One region of the Vibrio celticus genome, then DNA from elsewhere that is predicted to be linked to it. Evidence: predicted binding sites of a transcription regulator. Region 1 holds the regulator's gene; the other holds the start of a gene.
What was found. Region 1 encodes MetJ, which represses methionine synthesis genes. Its sites were predicted from a motif close to TTAGACNTNTANANGTCTAA; they were not measured.
Positions count from the first base shown of each region.

Region 2: the regulator MetJ is predicted to act here: its motif matches at 2,064-2,083, upstream of metH (methionine synthase).

Region 1 covers NZ_AP025463.1:253,290-256,723, reverse strand. Annotated here, with positions in the region: gene OCV19_RS01170 (bifunctional aspartate kinase/homoserine dehydrogenase II) at 1-230, opposite strand, end outside; gene OCV19_RS01165 (O-succinylhomoserine (thiol)-lyase) at 233-1,414, opposite strand; gene metJ (met regulon transcriptional regulator MetJ) at 1,623-1,943, shown strand; gene OCV19_RS01155 (IS4 family transposase) at 2,159-3,434, shown strand, end outside.
Region 2 covers NZ_AP025463.1:3,261,914-3,265,347, forward strand. Annotated here, with positions in the region: gene metH (methionine synthase) at 1-2,015, opposite strand, end outside; gene OCV19_RS14555 (cation:proton antiporter) at 2,191-3,434, shown strand, end outside.

The sequences.
Region 1 (3,434 bases):
TCGAGTTGGAACTGACGAAGTGCTTGTAGGCATTCATGGGCAATACGACCATCTTTGTCGAGCGCTTCAACAAATTCAATTAAACGGTTGGTTGTTTTGCCTGCTGCCGATACCACCACCAAATCAGATGCTGATGAGTATTCTCTAAGAATGTTGACCACGCGTTGGTAACATTCAGGATTCGCTAAACTGCTGCCACCAAATTTATGTAGCTGGCGAAAGGTTGCCATTATTAACCCTCCTCTTCAGCGATAAAGCGCTGTGTCTTTTCAAACGCTTGCTTGAGGTCATCGATTAGGTCTTCTGCATCTTCAAGGCCAACAGATAGACGCAGTAGTTGCTGAGAAACACCCGCTTCTGCTAATGCTTCTTCGCCCATCGCGCGGTGAGTCATAGACGCAGGGTGACAAATCAGGCTTTCAACGCCGCCCAATGATTCTGCCAAAGAAAACAGCTCTAACTTATCAACAAAGTATTTAAGCGCCTCGAATGAGCCCGCAAACTCAAAGCTGAGCATTGAGCCAAAGCCCGATTGCTGTTTCTTCGCGATATCATGCCCCGGATGTTCGGGAAGGCTTGGGTGGTAAATAGTGCCGACAAGATCTTGTTTCTGTAGAGACGCTAGAATCTCACGTGAGCTTTCTTCGTGAACTCGCATACGCGCACCTAGCGTACGAATACCACGTAAAGTCATGTAGCTATCAAATGGTGTGCCGGTCGCACCAATACAGTTACCCCACCACGCTAGCTCTTCAGCATGCTCTTCTGTCTTAGTGACCACAACGCCACCAATCACATCTGAGTGTCCGTTGATGTACTTGGTTGTAGAGTGGATAACAAAATCAGCACCCAGCTCTAAAGGCTTTTGGAACACAGGTGTCAAAAACGTGTTGTCGACAGCAACCAGAGCACCAACCTCTTTCGCTTTGCGGCAAGTTTCTGCAATATCAACCACACGAACCAGTGGATTCGATGGGGTTTCAATTAAGATCAACTTTGGCTTAAGCGCGATCGCCGCATCCAGAGCAGCTTGATCCGATTGATCAACGAACAGAACTTTGAAGTCACCTTTTAGCGAGCGAGTGTTAAACAGGCGGTAAGTACCACCGTAGCAGTCGTGCGGTGCAATAATAAGATCATCGCCGCCTAAGAAAGCCGAAACCCATAAGTTAAGCGCCGAAGTACCACAGTTAGTCACAACCGCGCCTTTGCCTGATTCAAGCTCAAACAGTGCCGTCTCTAATAAACCGCGGTTTGGGTTACCAGAACGGGTGTAATCGTACTTTGGCACTTCACCAAAAGCGGGAAACCCATAGTTAGTCGAAAGATAAATGGGTGGGACAACGGCATGGTGTTGCGTGTCTGACTCGATACCAGTACGTACTGCGATTGTTGCTGGCTTCCGGCTGCTCATAGGTGCTTCCTTACAAGTTTTGCGTCTGAGAATCACAGCTGCTTGTCGGCATTTTTCGGCTGTGTTAGATATATGTTATTCACTTTACTTTCATAAACGTGAGACGTCAACACTTCTAGACGTCTATATGTCTTTGCTTATGGCAGTAAATCCCGCTAAAATCACCACTATTAATTTATTCTAACAACTAAAGTGATGAAGGTACGCAATGGCCGACTGGAATGGTGAATACATAAGCCCATATGCTGAGCATGGAAAGAAAAGCGAACAAGTAAAGAAAATTACAGTTTCTATCCCTCTAAAAGTGTTAAAGGTTCTTACTGACGAGCGTACTCGCCGCCAGATTAATAACCTACGCCATGCAACAAACAGTGAGCTACTGTGCGAAGCCTTTCTACATGCGTACACAGGCCAACCACTACCAACGGATGAAGACCTTCGTAAAGACCGCCCAGACGATATTCCTGCTGAAGTGAAAAAGCTGATGACAGAGATGGGTATCGAGTTCGAAGCGTTTGACGAAGAATAAAAACAACTCAGTCACTGCCTTCATTATTGATTCGCTCTAGCTGAACCTTATTTATCACATCGCGCATAGCTTTTTATGATTGCGCTGTGAATGATAGACATAAAAAAACCGACTCCAGATGAGTTAATGCCGATCAGTTAAAGCCAAAGTGATCGGTTGAACGATCCTTCAGAGCTGTCAAAATCCAAGTGTATTTAATGCACTTGGATTTTTTTATGGATGTTTCTCAAGCTCTAAACATAATTAATGATTGGAAACCTAGCAACGTTGAAACTTTGTCTGACTTGCTTCCAATTGACCTCATCGACGAAGCTTATTCTCTTACTGATACCGTCACGATGAGAAAGAGGAAATTAACTTTAGAATCCATGGTGTGGCTGCTTGTTGGAATGGCTATCTATAACAGTAAATCCATGAAAGATTTAGTGAACCAACTTGATATTGTCGACCGTACAGGTAAAGCTTTTGTCGCACCAAGTGCGTTAACTCAACGTCGAAAGACGTTGGGTGAAGACGCAATTAAAGCGGTCTTTGAGCGAATGACTACGTCATGGTTAAAAAGTGCAAAGTTACCCCAGTGGAATGGATTAACGCTTCTTGGCGTCGATGGAGTTGTTTGGCGAACGCCCGATAACCCGCAAAATGAAAAGGCATTTTCTCGACAAAAAGGGACGCAATATCCGCAAGTGAGAATGGTCTGCCAAATGGAACTAAGCAGTCACATTATTACGGCCAGTGCCTTTGATAATTACAATACAAACGAAATGATATTAGCTGAAAAACTGATAGAAACAACACCAAACCATAGCGTGACAATGTTCGATAAGGGATTCTATTCTTTAGGCTTATTACATAAATGGCAAGACTCTGGCTCAGAGCGTCATTGGCTTATCCCCCTCAAGAAAAATACACAATATGACATTGTTCAATCTTTAGGGCGAAATGACAAACTGGTTCAATTACACAGTAACCCAAGGGCTAGAAAGCTATGGCCTGATTTACCAAAGTCGATAACCGCTCGACTTGTCACTCGTAAAATTAAAGGAAAAGACTACCAAGTATTAACCTCCATGACGGACTCCCTGCGTTACCCATCAAAAGATATTGCAGGCCTTTATGAACATCGTTGGGAAATTGAGCTAGGCTACCGAGAGCAGAAACAATACATGCTTGGAAATCGTCTCACGCTGCGAAGTCGTTTACCAGAACTGGTAAAGCAGGAGTTATGGGGCATCTTGCTTACTTACAATTTAATCCGATACCAGATGGTCGAGCTCTGCTTCAATCTAAAGGGAAATTACCTTCCTTATCAACTCAGTTTTAACGGCACATTAGCTCATGTATCTGCGTTACTTGTAGGCTTACCTTACTCAACACCAGGCGCAATACCTCGTCAGCTAAAGGGGTTCCACAACATGGCTGAAAGCTTAATACTTGAAGGGCGAAGGGAAAGGACATTCCCTAGAACAGTTAAACCCAGACCACAACGGT
Region 2 (3,434 bases), 610 kb from region 1:
ATACCTTTTACCAAAGAGTGTTCTAAGCGCTTTTCTACTGGCCAGGTACGCCACTCTAAAGCCGATTTATCTTCAACTTTTCCAACAGCACGCTCTAGATATTCAGTCGCGATATCGAGTAAGCGCTCAGTTGAGTCGTCTCGGCGGTTTAGAACCACATCTTCAACGGCTTCACGTAAATCCTCAGGCACATTATCGTAAATCTCCAATTGCCCCGCATTTACGATGCCCATATCCATACCGTTTTTAAAACAGTGATATAGGAATACCGCATGAATAGCCTCACGGACGTAGTTATTACCGCGGAATGAGAATGAAACATTCGATACACCACCAGAGATCATTGCATGAGGGAGATCGCGTTTGATATCACCTACTGCTTCAATAAAATCAACCGCATAATTGTTATGCTCGTCAATGCCCGTCGCAACTGCAAAAATGTTCGGATCGAAAATAATATCTTCTGGTGGGAAACCGACTTCATCAACAAGAATGTTGTAGGCATTGGTACAGATTTCGACTTTACGCTCTCGAGTATCAGCCTGCCCTACTTCATCAAACGCCATCACGATGACAGCAGCACCATAACGACGAACTAATTTGGCTTGCTCAACAAACTTCTCTTTGCCTTCTTTTAGAGAGATGGAGTTAACGATGCCTTTGCCTTGAATACACTTTAGACCAGCTTCGATAACTTCCCACTTAGAAGAATCGACCATAACAGGTACTTTCGAGATTTCAGGTTCTGAAGCACATAGATTCAGGAATTTAACCATACACGCCTCGGCGTCTAGCATCCCTTCATCCATGTTGATATCGATAATTTGAGCACCATTCTCAACTTGCTCTCGAGCTACACTCAAGGCTTCGTCGTAGAGCTCTTCTTTGATAAGGCGCTTAAAGCGTGCAGAGCCGGTAACATTGGTCCGCTCACCTACATTCACGAACAAAGATTCTTTAGCTATCGTCAGTGGCTCTAGTCCCGAAAGACGACAAGAAACTGGTAAGTCTGGCAATTGACGCGGCGTTATACCTTCAACGGCCTCAGCCATTTCACGGATATGCTCTGGAGTAGTACCACAACACCCACCAATTAGGTTCAAGAAGCCACTTTCAGCCCACTCTTTAACATGTTCAGCCATATCCTCAGGAGAAAGGTCATACTCGCCAAATGCATTAGGCAAACCCGCATTAGGGTGAGCAGAAACATTGCACTCTGAGATACGAGACATCTCACCGACATACTCACGCAGTTCATCAGGGCCCAATGCACAGTTCAATCCAAATGAGATTGGTTTTACATGACGAAGGGCGTTGTAGAATGCTTCTGTCGTCTGTCCTGAAAGGGTACGACCTGATGCATCAGTGATGGTACCGGAAATCATCACTGGCAGACTGATACCTACTTCTTCGAAAACAGATTCAACCGCAAAAGCACACGCTTTCGCGTTTAACGTATCAAAGATAGTTTCAATAAGAATTAAATCTGAACCGCCCTTAATGAGCGCGCGAGTCGATTCAGAATAAGCTTCAACCAGTTCGTCAAAGCTAACATTACGGTAACCTGGATCGTTTACATCAGGGGATATAGAACAAGTTCGGTTGGTAGGGCCTAATACACCCGCTACGAAGCGAGGTTTATCTGGGGTCTTTGCGGTCCATTCATCAGCCGCTTCACGAGCAAGCTTGGCAGCAGCAAAGTTAATTTCTTCACTAAGGCTTTCCATATCATAATCGGCCATAGCGATGGTTGTAGCGTTAAAGGTATTGGTTTCGAGGATGTCAGCCCCAGCTTCCAAATACTCCATATGGATATCTTTGATAAGCTTAGGCTGTGTAAGAACTAAAAGGTCATTGTTGCCCTTCAAGTCACTGTGCCAATCAGCAAAGCGTTCACCACGATAGTCTTGCTCTTCCAATTTATAATCCTGAATCATGGTGCCCATGCCACCATCAATCAGTAAAATTCGTTGCTTCAACAGAGCGTCAATCTTTTGCCTTACATTACTTCCCACGGTACAACCTCATTCCTTTAATTATCCCTCCATCCTATCACACATTAAAAAGGAGTCTAGACGTCTAAAAAAGGAAATTGATTACCGACTCATGACAAAAAAATGTTTGCTATTTGAGCATGAGACAACGAAAATTCATATTCATATTCATACTTTGTTACATGTTGGAATCCCAATGTCGGTCTATTACACCTTATGCTTCTTGTCCGCTGCAGCCATGCTTATTGCTTTCGTTAATACCAAAATTGGTAAAATGCAGACAACCATCGCCATCACAGCTGGCTCAATGATGTTATCTCTATTGATTATCATTGCGGGACAAAACAATTGGTTCCAACTGGCTGACATCGCCTCAGAAACCGTTGCCAGTATCAACTTTGAAGATTTCCTTCTAAAAGGGATATTAGGATTCTTACTATTTGCAGGCGGTTTGGGAATCAAATTACCAAACCTAAAAGACCAGAAATGGGAAATAACAGTACTCGCGTTAGGTGCTACGCTGTTTTCAACATTCTTTATCGGTTTTGTGCTGTACGGGTTCTGTCAGTTCATCGGTATTCAATTTGATCTGATTTACTGCCTACTCTTTGGTTCTCTAATCTCTCCAACCGACCCAATTGCCGTTTTAGCAATAGTAAAAAAGCTCGACGCGCCTAGAAGAATCTCTACTCAAATCGAGGGAGAATCTCTATTCAACGATGGTTTTGGCTTAGTTATTTTCGTAACCCTATTTACTATCGCATTCGGCACAGAAGCGCCAACCGTCGGTAGTGTGACCATGCTATTCGTTCAAGAGGCAATTGGCGGCATCGTCTACGGTTTTGTTTTAGGTCTTGTATTCCATTACCTAATCAGCAACACCGATGACCACTCTATGGAGTTGCTATTAACCATCGGCATCCCAACTGCTGGTTATGCGTTTGCTGAAGTTCTACATGTATCAGGTCCATTGGCAATGGTGGTATCAGGTATCATGATTGGTAATTGGACTCGCTTTATCGGATTCTCAAAAGAGAGTGAAGACCACTTAGACCATTTCTGGGAGTTAATAGACGAGTTTTTAAATGGTGTATTGTTTTTACTAATCGGTATGTCAATGTTGCTATTCAAATTCCACCAAGAAGACTGGATCTTAATGGCGTTCGCCGTTCCTCTAGTACTAAGCGCTCGCTACCTAAGTGTCTTCTTGTCTTATATCGGGTTTAAGCGCTTTAGAACTTATAACCCATGGTCTATAAAAATTCTAACTTGGGGTGGTTTACGTGGCGGCTTAGCACTCGCTATGGCACTTTCTATACCTTCTGGCATTTGGGTAATTGAAGAGAAGCTAATCGATGTAAAAGAAGTTATCCTCGTTATGACCTATGCGGTAGTTGTATTCTCGATTTTAGTACAAGGCTCGACAATTACTCCTATGAT